DNA from 2 places in the Arthrobacter sp. NPDC057388 genome. Region 2 is predicted to be linked to the other one. Evidence: riboswitches for the same ligand, from Rfam matches in the RefSeq annotation. Region 2 holds a riboswitch; the other holds the start of a gene.
What was found. Region 2 has a riboswitch for S-adenosylmethionine ahead of ACFUTU_RS05640 (bifunctional o-acetylhomoserine/o-acetylserine sulfhydrylase). Riboswitches for the same ligand answer to the same signal wherever they lie in the genome.
Positions count from the first base shown of each region.

Region 1: linked by a shared signal. The riboswitch ahead of ACFUTU_RS03405 (DUF1737 domain-containing protein) and the one ahead of ACFUTU_RS05640 (bifunctional o-acetylhomoserine/o-acetylserine sulfhydrylase) in region 2 are both predicted to bind S-adenosylmethionine.

Region 1 is NZ_JBHVBL010000004.1:123,030-130,108, forward strand. It holds gene ACFUTU_RS03385 (PLP-dependent cysteine synthase family protein) at 1-25, opposite strand, end outside; gene ACFUTU_RS03390 (aromatic amino acid ammonia-lyase) at 22-1,695, opposite strand; gene ACFUTU_RS03395 (LLM class flavin-dependent oxidoreductase) at 1,700-2,608, opposite strand; gene ACFUTU_RS03400 (LLM class flavin-dependent oxidoreductase) at 2,592-3,026, opposite strand; SAM riboswitch class IV at 3,215-3,329, shown strand; gene ACFUTU_RS03405 (DUF1737 domain-containing protein) at 3,343-3,651, shown strand; gene ACFUTU_RS03410 (rhodanese-like domain-containing protein) at 3,648-4,058, shown strand; gene ACFUTU_RS03415 (O-succinylhomoserine sulfhydrylase) at 4,060-5,268, shown strand; gene ACFUTU_RS03420 (YegP family protein) at 5,561-5,938, shown strand; gene ACFUTU_RS03425 (DUF1905 domain-containing protein) at 5,964-6,266, opposite strand; gene ACFUTU_RS03430 (AMP-binding protein) at 6,342-7,079, shown strand, end outside.
Region 2 is NZ_JBHVBL010000007.1:131,199-138,277, forward strand. It holds gene ACFUTU_RS05620 (DeoR/GlpR family DNA-binding transcription regulator) at 1-763, shown strand, start outside; gene ACFUTU_RS05625 (histidine phosphatase family protein) at 774-1,454, opposite strand; gene ACFUTU_RS05630 (CPBP family intramembrane glutamic endopeptidase) at 1,598-2,377, shown strand; gene ACFUTU_RS05635 (VOC family protein) at 2,469-3,107, opposite strand; SAM riboswitch class IV at 3,236-3,352, shown strand; gene ACFUTU_RS05640 (bifunctional o-acetylhomoserine/o-acetylserine sulfhydrylase) at 3,395-4,711, shown strand; SAM riboswitch class IV at 4,826-4,941, shown strand; gene ACFUTU_RS05645 (homoserine O-acetyltransferase) at 4,954-6,096, shown strand; gene ACFUTU_RS05650 (MFS transporter) at 6,311-7,079, shown strand, end outside.

The DNA.
Region 1 (7,079 bases), on a different contig from region 2:
GGCCGCTTCCTGCCACGGTGGTCATGATTCTCCTCGCGCATAGTTTGGGCCGCCGTCAGCCGGCCCCCGGTCACCGGCGGTATCCGGGGCCGGCGTGCGGAGTTCCGGCAATTCCGCCAACAAATCCCCCAGCTCCTCCCTCGCAGCCTCCACCAGCGCCGCCGCCGGCAGCTGCCGTGAGAGCAGCCCCGACAGCCGCGCCACCACGGCTCCGGTGCCTGCGCCCAGCTGCCGGGCCGCTTCCTCGCGCAGGTCTGTGTCCTGTGCCTCCGCCAGGAGGTAGGACGCCGTCAGCGCCTCGATGGTGAGCAGCTTGGCCGCGGCCTCCACCGAGCGTTCCAGCTGCTGGAGGGCCAGCGGAGCCAGCGTGGAGTGGTCCTCCACATCCGCGGAGAGGGTGGGGGCTCCCAGCGTGGCAGGCGCGGCCAGGAACTTCAGCTCGGCCAGCAGGCCGGCGGCCGAATACCAGAGCAGTCCCGGCAGGTCTTCGGACGCCAGCGGCGTGCCTGTCCGGGCTGCCTCGAGGTTGAGCTGCCGGATCAGGCGCTGCGGCGGATAGAGCTTCGCGATCCGCCGCTCGCTGCTGATTCCCACGTGCGCCAGTCCCAGCCGCAACGCCTCGAACGCCAGCGCCAGCTGCATCGGCTGGAAGTTTCCGCCGGACACCATCCGGCCCGAGCCCACGTCAGCCAGCGGATTGTCTCCCCGGCCGTTGAGTTCCACCTCGAGCGCCGCGGCCAGCGCCGCCACCTGGGTCCGGAACGCGCCGTGCGTCTGCGGGGCAGCACGGAAGGACAGGGCATCCTGGACCGACACCTGCCGCCGCGGGTGCTCCAGCCAGCCGCCGCGGACCAGGCGGCGGACATTGTCCGCCGAGACGCGCTGGCCGTCCACAGCCTTGGCTGACTGCACGGCCGGCGAGAACGGGCTCAGGTTCCCGCCGCCGTCGTACCTTGCGGTGGCCTCAAGCGACAGTGCCAGCGCGGTGTCCGCCAGATCGGCGAGCCGCTGGATGCGGCGGAGTTCCAGCGCGCCGGCACCGATCGAATATGAGTTGGCGCTGACGAGCGCCAAAGCCTCGCCCGGGGCCAGGACCAGCGGTTCCAGCCCGGCGGCGGCGAGTGCTTTCCTGCCGTCCAGCAGTCCGCCGTCGGGAGCCAGGGCCTGCCCCTCCCCGATCGCGACGGCGGCAACCGCCGCGAGCTGTGTGAGGTCGGATGAGCCTACCGATCCGTCGCGCGGAACAGCAGGGACCACGCCGCTGTTCAGCAGGCCGGCGTAGAAACGGGCGGTTTCCGGGCGCACGCCCGAGCCTCCCCGGGTGAACCCGATGAGCCTTGCAAGGATGAGGGCGCGGACCTCGTCCCGGTCCAGCAGCGCTCCGACGCCGCTGTGGTGATAGCGCACCACCTGTACCTGGAAGTCGAGGATGGAGTGCCGGTCCACGGCAGTGTCGCGGCCGGAGCCGAGCAGCGTGTTGAGTCCGTAGACCCGGTGGCCCGAGTCGATGGCCGCCTGCACCACCTCGCGGGACAGGCCCACGAGTTCGAGGGCTTCCGCGCTGAGCACCACCTCCACGGAAGGATCGGCCGCCGCGGCGGCGACGTCCTCGGCACGGATATGGGCCGTGCCGATCAGGAAGGTGCCGCGGCGGACGCCCGGCACCAGAACGTGGTTCGCGTCGGCCCCGGCCATGGCGCTAGAAGTCCAGCAGGTTCCGGCGGAAGCCGCCGTTGCCGTAGCCCGTCCGGAGCAGTCCCCGCCTGCGCAGCACCGGCGCCAGCCTGTCCAGCACGCCGTGGATGGTGGCGGGGTCCACGAAGCCGGAGAAGAGGAATCCGTCGCCGCCCACTGCGGCCCCGGTTTCCTCGAGGTAGTCGGCGATCTCCTCGGCCGTGCCGATAATGCTGTCGCCTGCGCCGCCGCTGCGCGCCTGCAGGATCTGCCGCAGGGTGGAACCCGGCGGCGCCGCCTTGGAGAAGTGCTCCAGGGTTCCCTGGTTGCTGTTGGTGCTGAGCTCGGGAAGCGGCTCATCAAGGTCGAACTGCTTGAAGTCGATGACGGAGAGGTAGGAGATGGAGTTGAGCTGGCTGTCGATGTCCCGCTGCGTGAGTTCCCGGCGCGCGGCGCGCAGTTCCTCCGCCTCCGCCGTGGAACCGGTCACCGTCGGTTTGAGCACGAAGAGCACCTTGACGTCGTCGGGGTTCCGGCCCGCCGCAGCGGCCTCGGCGCGGATGGAGTCGCGGTACGCCTTCATGCCGTCCACGCCGCGGGCCAGGGCGATGGCAACATCCGCGTTCGCGCCCGCGAACGCCTTGCCCCGCGGGGATGCCCCGGCCTGCACCAGCACCGGTTCCTCCGGCAGCGGTGCCGTGTTCAGCGGTCCCCGGACCTTGAAGAACTCCCCGTCGTGGTGGATGGGGCGGACCTTCGTGTGGTCGGCGAAGATGCCGGCCTGGGCGTCCTCGAGGATGGCGTCCGGTTCCCAGCTGCGCCAGAGCTTGCGGACCACGTCCACGAACTCCTCGGCCTTCTCGTACCGGAGGTCGTGCTCGATCTGCTGGTCCAGTCCATAGTTCTGCGCGGCCAGGTCACTCCCGGAGGTCACGACGTTCCAGCAGCTGGCCGTTGGAAAAATGCTGGAGCGTGGCCAGCAGCCGGGCCGCGGTGAAGGGCGGATAGAAGGAGGCGCTGATGGTGGGCACGATGCCCAGGTGCTCCGTGGCGGACAGCAGGTACGGCACCAGTGCCAGCGGATCGTGCTTCGGGGCGAAGGACGCCTGCGCCAGCGAGACCTCCGCGCTGCCGCCATAGGTGTCGGGGACAGTGAGCGAATCCTCGATGATGAACAGGTCCAGCCCGGCCCGCTCGAACTCGCGGACCGCGTGCTGGTAGGGGGCGGGCTTCTTCCAGTCGTAGCCGATTCCGTAGCCGGGCGTCCCCCAGCCCTGGACCCCGAAGCCGTGGCCCACAAACCATCCAAAGTGCAGCATGGAAGTGACTGTATGCGCGGTCGAATCATTCACTGCGGCCTAGTTTCATCCGGCGTTACGGCGGGTCATCTCCCCGTCATTATCCTCCCGGCCGGGGGCTTTGTAACGGCAACGCCGGGCAACCCGGACGGTTCCGTGGATCAGGGAAGCCGCGGGGTCCGTTACGGAAGATGACGGCGGCGGCGGTGCGCGCCGCCGTCGTCAGTGTTACTTTTTTCGGGAGTAATGAGTACCGGCGTTAAGCCCTGACTGGCCGGTCGGCAACCCTCCTTCCACGGCGGGGTGCCTCAGGTGAATACTCGGCATATCGACCACTTCGAGCTGCAAGCGTGAGAAAAGGAGATCCGTCGTGTCAGACGCCCCGGCCGTTGCAACGCTGCCGTCCCAGCAGGATAAACCTGAGGAAAAGCTGTCCTACCGCCTCGTCACGGGCCCCGACGACCGGGCTTTCTGTGAGCGCATCTCAGCAGCCCTGGCCGAAGGCTACGTGCTGCATGGCAGCCCGGCGGCCACCTTCAACGGCACCACCGTCATCGTGGCCCAGGCCCTCATCCTGCCGGCCGCCATCGCCAGCGCGGATGCCGCCGTCGCCACCGCCGTTGACCGGCTGGACTCCGACGAGGACCTCAGCGCGGAAGTTTACGAGGGCCACGCATGAGCTATGCCGGAGACCTCACCCCGCAGGACGCATGGGCCAAGCTTGAGGAGGGCGCCATCCTGGTGGACGTGCGCACCGAGGGCGAATGGGCGCACATCGGCATTCCTGACACGAAAGCCACGGACAACGACCCCCTTTTCATCCAGTGGACCTTTCCCGGCGGCATTCCCAATCCGGAGTTCGTTGACCAGCTGAAGCAGCAGGCCCCCGAGGACGCCGGGGTGGAGCTGGTCTTCCTGTGCCGTTCCGGCCAGCGCTCCATCGCTGCCGCCATTGCCGCCACGCAGGCCGGTTTCACGGCCTACAACGTGCTCGAAGGTTTCGAGGGCGAGCCGGACCGCTATGGCGAGCGCACCGTGAACGGCTGGAAGAACCGCGGCCTGCCGACGAACCTGGGAAAGAACTAAGTTGACCTTTAATCACGACGCCGCCGGCTGGAGCCCCGATACCCAGGCCGTCCGCGGCGGGCTGGACCGCACCAATTTCCAGGAGACCACCGAGCCTGTCTTCCTGAACTCCGGGTTTGTCTACGAGTCTGCCGCCGCCGCGGAGCGGGCTTTCACCGGCGAAGATGAGCGCTTTGTCTACTCGCGTTACGGCAACCCGTCAGTGGCCACCTTCCAGGAGCGGCTCCGCCTGCTTGAAGGCACCGAGGCGTGCTTTGCGACGGCGTCCGGCATGTCCGCGGTCTTCACCGCCCTGGGCGCCCTGCTCGGCGCCGGGGACCGCGTGGTCGCCGCCCGTTCCCTGTTCGGCTCCTGCTTTGTCATCCTCAATGAAATCCTGCCGCGGTGGGGCGTGGAGACGGTGTTCGTGGATGGCCCGGACCTGGATCAGTGGCGCGAGGCCCTCTCGGTGCCCACCACTGCCGTCTTCTTCGAATCCCCGTCCAACCCGATGCAGGAGATCGTGGACATCGCGGCGGTCAGCGAACTCGCCCACGCCGCCGGCGCCAAGGTGGTGGCGGACAACGTCTTTGCCACGCCGCTGCTGCAGCGCTGCGGGGACCTCGGCGCGGACGTGGTCGTCTACTCCGGCACCAAGCACATCGACGGCCAGGGCCGGGTGATGGGCGGGGCAATCCTGGGCACCAAGGAGTTCATCGACGGTCCGGTCAAGCAGCTCATGCGGCACACCGGCCCGGCGCTCTCCTCGTTCAACGCCTGGGTCCTCACCAAAGGCCTGGAGACCATGTCCCTGCGCGTGAACCACTCCTCCGCCACCGCGCTGCGGCTGGCCGAATGGCTGGAAACCCAGCCCGCCGTCAACTGGGTGAAGTACCCGCTGCTCAAGTCCCACCCACAGTATGACCTGGCGGCCCGGCAGATGAAGGCCGGCGGCACCGTCCTCACGCTGGAACTTGCGACGACCGCCGGCCAGTCGGGCAAGGAAGCCGCCTTTGCACTGCTGGACGCCCTGAAGATCATCGATATCTCCAACAACCTGGGCGACGCCAAATCCCTCATCACCCACCCCGCGACCACGACCCACCGGGCCATGGGACCGGAAGGACGTGCCGCAATCGGGCTCAGCGACGGGGTGGTGCGGCTGTCCGTCGGCCTGGAGGATGCAGATGACCTCATTGCCGACCTGGAGCAGGCGCTCAAACAGATCTGACGTTACTTCCGATCGCGGGCTGTTAATTTCCGTTTCCCTGCACGTCCTGCCGTTTCGGGTGTCCTTGAGAACGGAACCCCGGCACGCTTTAGTGGGTGGACAGGCAGGGTTTACCCAGGGTTTACATGGACGGTCTTGTAGGCTCCATGTGCACTGGGCAGACTCGAATAACACTGATGAGCCGATGAAACCCCTGTCGGCTCACCCCCCATTCAAGGACAGACGCAGCGATGCGTTCGGGGCCGCGGCCGCGAAGACGCTGCGCGCAGCCTCCCTGACCGGAAGGAACGTCATGGCCGGAGTATTCGAAGTTTTTGTTGACGCTGAGTCCCAGTACCGTTTCCGGCTGGTGGCTCCCAATGGAACCGTGCTGGCCATCTCCGCTCCTTTCGAGGACAAGCGTGCGGCGGCCGCAGGGATCGCCGACGTCCGCGAATGCGCCGGGACGGGGCTCATCACGGACCTCTCACCAGCAGCACCAAAGGTCCAGGAAGCCTCCACGGCGGTTCCCGCACCGGTGCCGGCCCAGGCGCTTTCGACGCGGCCGGACCACGGCCGGCAGGGGTTCGGCAAGAGGCGCACGCCGGCGGAAGCCTCAGGCACCAGGAGCGCGGCGCACTGGAGGCCCTCAGCCCCAGCGGCCCCCGTCCGCTGGACCGGCGCTGCCTAGCCGCGCTGTCTTTTGGGGCCGCCGCTCAGGGGCTGATGATGACCAGGCGGACGTCGACGTCATCCCCTGCCGATATGCCGGCCGCGGCCCGCACGGCCCGCTTGACCGGCAGCAGGTAGGAACCGCTGCCGGCGTCGGGAAAGATCGAGGTCTGCCAGTGCTCGCCGGCGATGTCTGCCGCCACCTTGACCGAGCCGAACCCTTTCCGGAAGCCCGCGAACTCCTCGCGGATCTCCTCCGCAATGTCCACCGGCAACGTAATGAAGTGCCAGGCGGACTCGCCCGGATACAGCCACAAGGGGGCCCTGAACTCGTAAGACTCGCTCACGAGGCGAGTATTGCACGGCGTAACAGCCGCCGGAACAGTTTTACTTAGGTAAGCCTTAACTAATATCATCTTTCGGTGACCACGCAGCTTGATTTCGCGCGGGTGCCCTTCGCCGCCGATCTCGCGGGCCACGGGGACAGGCCTGCCATTCTTACAGACAATTTCACCCTCACCTACCGGGAACTTGCCGACAGGGTTGATGCCCTCGCGCTCCGCCTCGGCAGGCAGCGGCGCCTGGTGGCGCTGGCTGCGGCGAACGACGTCGACTCCCTGGTGGCCTACCTCGCCGCCCTGGCCGGCGGCCATCCGCTGATCCTGCTTCCGGAGGACAAGCCGGCGGCGCTGGAGTCGCTGGTGGCAGCGTACGACCCCGACGTCGTGCTGCGCTCCGCCAACGGGGAGACCCTGTTCGAGGAGCGCCGGGCCGGCACCCGGCATGAGCTCCATCCGGATCTCGCGCTTCTGCTGAGCACTTCCGGATCCACCGGCTCACCCAAGCTGGTGCGCCTCTCCGCCGCCAATCTGCAGGCCAACGCCGAATCGATCGCCGAGTACCTGGGCATCGGCCCCGCAGACCGCGCCGCGACCACCCTGCCCATGTCCTACTGCTACGGGCTCTCCGTGATCAACAGCCATCTGCTGCGGGGAGCGGGTCTGGTCCTCACCGGCCTTTCCGTTGTTGACCCCTGTTTCTGGGAGCTGTTCCGTACCCGCGAAGCCACGGCGTTCGCGGCCGTGCCGTACACCTTTGAACTGCTGGAACGGGTGGGTTTCGCGGAGATGGACCTCCCCGCCCTGCGGTATGTCACGCAG
Region 2 (7,079 bases):
CATCCTCGATCTCCTTGCCGAAGCCGGCCAGGTGGAAGTGGAGGAGATCGTCACCCGGCTGGGCGTCTCGCCGGCAACGGCCCGCCGTGACCTGGACAGCCTGGCCAAACGACGGCTGCTGACCCGCACCCGCGGCGGCGCCACCACCGGCGCGCTGGCCTACGACCTTCCCGGCAGGTACAACCGGGACGACCACGCCGTGGCAAAGCAGGAGATCGCCCTCGCCGCCTCGGCGCTCATCGCCCCGGGCATGGTCATCGGGCTGTGCGGCGGCACCACGAGCACCGCCCTGGCGCAGATCCTGGCCACCCGCGAAGACCTCAACTCGCCGTCGAACCAGCCCACCCTCACGGTGGTGACCAATGCCATCAACATCGCCTCCCAGCTTGCCGTCCGGCCCAACATCAAGGTGATGGTGACCGGCGGCATCCTCAACACGCGGTCCTATGAACTCGTTGGCCCGTACACGGACATCATCATGCAGAAGGTGGTGCTGGACATCGCCTTCATCGGGGTCAACGGCGTGGACGCCGAGGTGGGTCCCACCAACACCGGCGAGGCCGAGGCCACAGTCAACGCCCTGCTGGCCAGCCGTGCCAGCGTCTCCTACGTGATCGCGGACTCCTCCAAGGTGGGCCGCCGGGCGTTCGCCACCATGGACGGCTACAACTTCACCCGGCTCATTACCGACTCCGGCATCTCCCCGGCGGACAAGGCCGCGTTCGAGGCGCGCGGCACTGAAGTGATCGTCGCCGGCAGCTAGCCCGGCAGCTTCAGAAGATCACCGGCGGGGCGTCCAGCACTGTCTCGTCAACCCTCCGGTCCACCCATTGGGTGAAGGGGGTATCGAGCTCATACTTGCCCGCACTGTTGCGTACCAGCATGCGAATCTCCGCGTTTTCCGGGTTGTTCAGCGACTCGAAATACTCCACGGACCAGTGGAACCAGCGCATGCAGAACAGGCGCATGGTCAGCCCGTGCGTGACCAGCAGGGTGTTGGGGGAGTAGCCGGGCTTGGACCAGTGCCGGTACAGGGTCTCCATGAAGGACGAGATCCGGTCGTAGACGTCGGAACCGGACTCGCCGTCACGGAAGCGGTAGAAGAAATGGCCATAGGCGTTGCGGAGCTCCTTCTGGTCCTCGATGTCCCCGGAGATCTGGAAGTTGGCCCAGTCCTGTTCGCGCAGCCGCGGTTCCTCGATCACCCGTTCCGTCAGGGAACCCAGATTCAGCGCCTCAAGGGTCTGGTAGGCGCGCAGGTACGGTGACACATAGACGCTCACCTGCCTGCCGTCCAGCTCGCGGCGGACGCGTTCCCCGGCGGCCCTCGCCTGCTCCAGCCCAAGCTCCGTCAGCGGAATGCGGTAATCGGGCACCCTGTTGTAGATGGAGGTGTCCGCGTTGGCGGCCGACTGGCCGTGCCGGATCATGATGATTTTCCCGGGAGCGCTCATAGCTCCCCAGCATAGGGTCACTGGCCCGCACGGGATCACTGTGCAGCCGGACCGGTACCGACGGGCCGCGCGGGAACGTCCGACGGCGGCAGGCAGGGGAGGGCTGACAGGAAAGTACCAGCCGGTGCAGGCAAGATAGGAATATGTTGGTTCCTTCCCGCCGCCGGCTGCGGTTCGAAGTCTGGATTGTCCTTGGCCTCTCGCTGGGACAGTCCGCCGTCTACTCGGTGGTGCAGCTGCTGGACAAGATGACCCAGGCGCCGCTGGCGCAGGGGACGTCCACGCTCAACAGATCGCAGAGCGCCCGTGAATACTTCGACCTGACCTACCAGCTGCTGGACATCATCTTCGCCCTGGTGCCGGTCCTGCTGGTGATCTACTTCCTGACCGACCAGCGCCAGGCGAAGGCCGGGCTCGGGCAGGACGCCGGCTCCGCCTTCCGGAAGCTGGGCTTCAACTTTGCCCGGCCCGGAAAAGACCTGCTGCAGGGGTTCGGGCTGGCCGCCCTGATCGGAGTTCCCTCGCTGGGCCTTTACGCCGCCGGACGTGCATTGGGCATCACGACCGCGATCATCCCCAGCGGCCTGGACGCCTACTGGTGGACCGTGCCGGTGCTGATCCTGTCCGCCGTCCGCCACGCGATCGTGGAGGAAGTCATTGTGGTGGGCTACCTGCTGGACAGGTTCGGCAAGTTCGGCTGGTCCATGCCCGTGGCCATCTTTGTCTCCTCGATGCTCCGTGGCAGCTACCACCTGTACCAGGGGTTCGGGCCGTTCATCGGAAACGCCATTATGGGCGTGGTCTTCGCCTGGGTCTACACCAGGACCCGAAGGGTCATGCCGCTCGTCATCGCGCACGCGCTATTGGACATCGTGGCCTTCGTCGGGTTCAGCCTGTTCGGCAAGGCCGTCGGACTCGGCTAGCACTCAGCCCTTAAAAATGATTCGGCCGCCATCGGCGGGTGGCGTCGTTGGCACCCGCTGATGGCGGCCGAAGAGAAGGGCAGGAAGCGCGTCAGATGGTGACGGCGCCCGCTGCGGTTTCGAACGTGACGGAGAGGATGCCCGGCGTACCGTGCGGTGCCACCCAGTTCACGGCGACGTCCTCCAGCGGCCGTTCCACGGGCTCGCCGAGCCATTCGGTCACGCGCTCGGCAGAGCCCGCAATCGTGAGGCTGGACATCTTCACATTGCTGTCATAGGCGTTGGACGGGTGCAGGCCCGGATCGCCTTCCCACTTCAGCATGTACGGAACCTGGGGGTCGGCGATGAGCCCCAGGATGCCGATCTGCTTCCAGATAAGTTCGCGGCCGTCGGGGAACTTGCGGTTGCCGTTGACCGCGGAGCGGCCGAGGCGTTCCTCGAACGGGGCGAGGTCGTCAACTTCGACGCACCAGCCCATCCAGCCGCCGCCCGCTGCGGACCGGGCCCGGACGGCCTGGCCGAAGGGCGCCTTGTCCGACGCCGGGTGGTCCAGGACCTCAACGACCTCAAGGTACTTGTGGCCGGCCAGCGGAATGATCATGTTCCGGGTTCCAAACCGGGGGTGCACTCCGCCCTTTACGGCTTCGACGCCGAGGGCGGAGGAGATACGTTCGGTGGTGGCCGCGAGGCCATCGTGTTCACAGGCGTAAGAGACGTGATCCATGCGCATGCCCTCATCTTGGCACTTTGTGACGGGGCTCTCAGCTTAGGGTGCCCTAACTTAACGAAATGTCCAGCTTTTGACGAAATTCTTCACAAAGCTGTGCGCGAAGTAGGGCTGTTCCTACACTGATCGCAGGTCATGAGTGCCAGCGAAAAAGGCCCCGGCCCGCTGGCCGGCAACCCTCCGCCGCGGCGGGGTGCCCCGGGTGAAGACCTGGCCGCGCGGCGTCCGCCGGGCGGCAAGCGCGGGCCTGTGCCGGGACAGCACACGCCCCTTTAGCCTCAGGAGCCTGCATGTCCAACGCATGGTCATTCGAAACCCGCCAGATCCACGCCGGCCAGGTGCCGGACGGCGCCACCGGCGCCCGGTCGCTGCCGATCTACCAGACGACCTCGTTTGTCTTCCCCAGCGCCGAAAGCGCAGCCGACCGCTTCGCGCTCGCGGAGATCGCGCCCATCTATACCCGGATCGGCAACCCCACCCAGGACGCCGTCGAACAGCGGATCGCCAGCCTGGAGGGCGGGCTCGCCGCGCTGCTCCTGAGCTCGGGCCAGGCCGCAGAAACCTATGCCATCCTCAACATCGCCGAGGCCGGCGACCATGTGGTGGCCAGTCCAAGCCTCTACGGCGGCACCTACAACCTGCTCGCGCACACGCTGAAGAAATTCGGCGTTTCCGTCACGTTCGTTGCCGATCCCGATGACCTGCAGCAGTGGCGCGATGCCGTGCAGCCGAACACCAAGCTGTTCTTCGCCGAGGTGGTGTCCAACCCCCGGCAGGACGTCCTGGACATCGAAGGCGTCTCCCGGGCTGCGCATGAGGCCGGCGTGCCGCTCATCGTGGACAACACCCTCTCCACCCCCTACCTCATCAGGCCGCTTGAATGGGGCGCGGACATCGTGGTGCACTCGGCCACCAAGTACCTGGGCGGGCACGGCGCCGCCATAGCCGGCGTCATCGTGGATTCGGGAAACTTCGACTTCGGCAAGGATCCGCATCGGTTCCCGGGCTTCAACGCCCCGGACCCCACGTACAACGGGCTCGTCTACGCCCGTGATCTCGGCGCGGCCGGTGCGCTGGGCGCCAACCTGTCCTACATCCTCAAGGCGAGGGTCCAGCTGCTCCGCGACCTGGGCTCGGCGGTGTCCCCGTTCAATGCCTTCCTCATCGCCCAGGGCCTGGAAACTCTGAGCCTGCGCGTGGAGCGCCACGTGGCCAACGCGGTGGCGGTGGCGAGCTGGCTGGAAGCCCGGGACGATGTGGAGTCCGTGGCCTACGCCGGCCTGCCGTCCAGCCCCTGGTATGAGCGCGGCCTGAAATACGGGCCCAAAGGCACCGGCGCGGTGGTGGCCTTTACCGTGGCCGGCGGCGCCGAGGCCGGCAAGCGCTTCGTTAATGCACTGGAACTGCACTCCCACGTGGCGAACATTGGTGACGTCCGCTCCCTTGTCATCCATCCGGCGTCGACCACGCACAGCCAGCTGACCCCGGAACAGCAGGACGTGGCCGGGGTCGCCCCGGGGCTGGTCAGGCTGTCGGTAGGCCTGGAGCACATTGACGACATCCTTGCCGATCTCGACGCCGGGTTCCGCGCCGCGAAAGGCGCCTGACGGACCTGGCTGGCCCTGTGATTCCCGCCCCATCTCCCGCCGGCGAGGGGCGGGGAGTCACACAGCCGTCACATTCTTCGCGCAGGCGTGCGCCTGTTTCGTACACTGGCAACAGGTCATGAGTGCCAGCGACAGCCCCGGCTTGCTGGCCGGCAACCCTCCTTCCGCGGTGGGGTGCCCCGGGTGAAGACCTGGCCTGCCGGTCTGCTGACGGCGGGCAAGCGCGTAGAAGAGGTTTACCTGTGACGATTTCTGTCAGCCACACCGACGCTCCGGCCGGCACGGCCCCTGAAGGCTCTGCCCTGGATGGCACTGTCCAGTACCGCAACATCGGCAGCCTGGAACTGGAAGCCGGAGGCTTCCTGCCGGATGTGACCCTCGCCTATGAAACCTGGGGAACGCTCAACGAGGACGGCTCCAATGCGATCCTCGTCCAGCACGCCCTGACCGGCAGCACGCACGTGACGCGCGGCGCCGGGGACGAGGAAGGCTGGTGGGAACAGCTCGCCGGTCCTGGCGCGCCTGCGGACACCAACAAGTTCTTCGTCATTTCCATCAACATCCTGGGCGGCTGCTACGGGTCCACCGGGCCGTCGTCGCCCGCCCCGGACGGCAAGCCCTGGGGCTCGCGTTTTCCGCTGGTGACGCTCCGGGACTCCACCGTTGCCGAGGCCAGGCTCGCTGACCAGCTCGGGATCGGCAGCTGGCACGCCGTGGTGGGCGGATCCATGGGCGGGGCGCGCGCCCTGGAATGGGCCGTCACTTTCCCGGAGCGGGTTCGCCGCTGCGGTGTCATCGCCGTCGGGGCCAGGAGCACGGCCGAGCAGATCGCCTTCGCCCAGGCCCAGACACTTGCCATCCGCCAGGACCGCCACTTCAACGGCGGAGACTACTACGGCGGTGCGGAACCCGCGGAGGGCCTGGCACTCGCCCGGCGGATCGCCCACATCACCTACCGCTCCGCCTACGAGCTCGATTTCCGCTTCGGCAGGAACGCCCAGGCGGCTGAGGAGCCGCTGCAGGCGGAGGCCCTGGGAGGACGCGGCCGCTACCAGGTGGAGAGCTACCTGGACCACCAGGGCAACAAGCTGGTCCGGCGCTTCGACGCCAACAGCTACATCGCCCTGACGGAAGCGCTCATGAGCCATGACGTCACCCGGGGGCGGGGGACGCTGGAGGAGGCCCTGTCGCGGGCCACCGCCGACTTCTTCGTGGCGGCCGTGGAGACAGACCGGCTGTACTTTCCCGCCCAGTCGCTGGAACTTGCCGAGGCGCTCCCCGGGAACGTGGAGGTGCACATGATCGATTCGCCGATCGGCCATGACGGCTTCCTCACGGAGATCGGCCAGCTGAACGCCCAGCTCAGGGCCCACTTCCTGAACTGACTCCGGACAGGGTGGCCCGGCCGGATATGGCCGACCGGCGGCTGTGATGCGCCTGTGCGTGTGCATTTATGCAGATGCGCCCTGCACTATTTGGCGTTGAGCTTGCGTCGCAGGCAGACCATACTCGTTGAATCCGGCGTTCGTGGTGCGCATCACACCCGACCGCCATCGACTGGTCCCCGTGGTGTCGACGACGACGCCGAAGGAGTTCGCAATGAGTACGGAAAGCTCCGCCGTCAGGCGCGCAGAGGAAACCGACGTAAAGGCCTCAGGCCTCAAGAAGGTGGTTACGGCCTCAATGGCCGGCACCGTCGTGGAGTGGTACGAGTTCTTCCTCTACGCATCTGCCGCCACCCTGGTCTTTGGCAAGACCTTCTTCCCCAACGCCGGCACTGAGCTGGACGGCATCATCGCCGCGTTCCTGACCTACGCCGTCGGGTTCGTTGCCCGCCCCATCGGCGGCATCGTCTTCGGCCACTTCGGCGACAAATTCGGCCGCAAGCAGTTGCTGCAGCTGAGCATCATCCTGGTGGGCGTGTCCACCTTCCTGATGGGTTGCTTGCCGACGTTCCAGCAGATCGGCTACTGGGCCCCGGCGCTGCTGGTGTTCCTGCGGTTTGCCCAGGGTTTTGCCGTCGGCGGTGAATGGGGCGGCGCAGTTCTCCTCGTGGCAGAGCACAGCCCCAGCAAGTCCCGCGGATTCTGGGCCAGCTGGCCGCAGTCCGCCGTTCCGATGGGCAACCTGCTCGCCACGGCCGTGCTGTTCATCCTGTCCTCCACGCTCACCCAGGAAGCCTTCCTCGGCTGGGGCTGGCGCGTCGCGTTCTGGCTCTCCGCCGTCATCGTCCTGATCGGCTACTACATCCGCACCAAGGTCAACGACGCCCCGATCTTCCTCGAGGCCCGCAAAGAGGTCGAGGCCGGGCACAAGGGCTACGGCGTTGCCGAGGTGTTCAAGCGCTACCCGCGCGGCGTTTTCACTG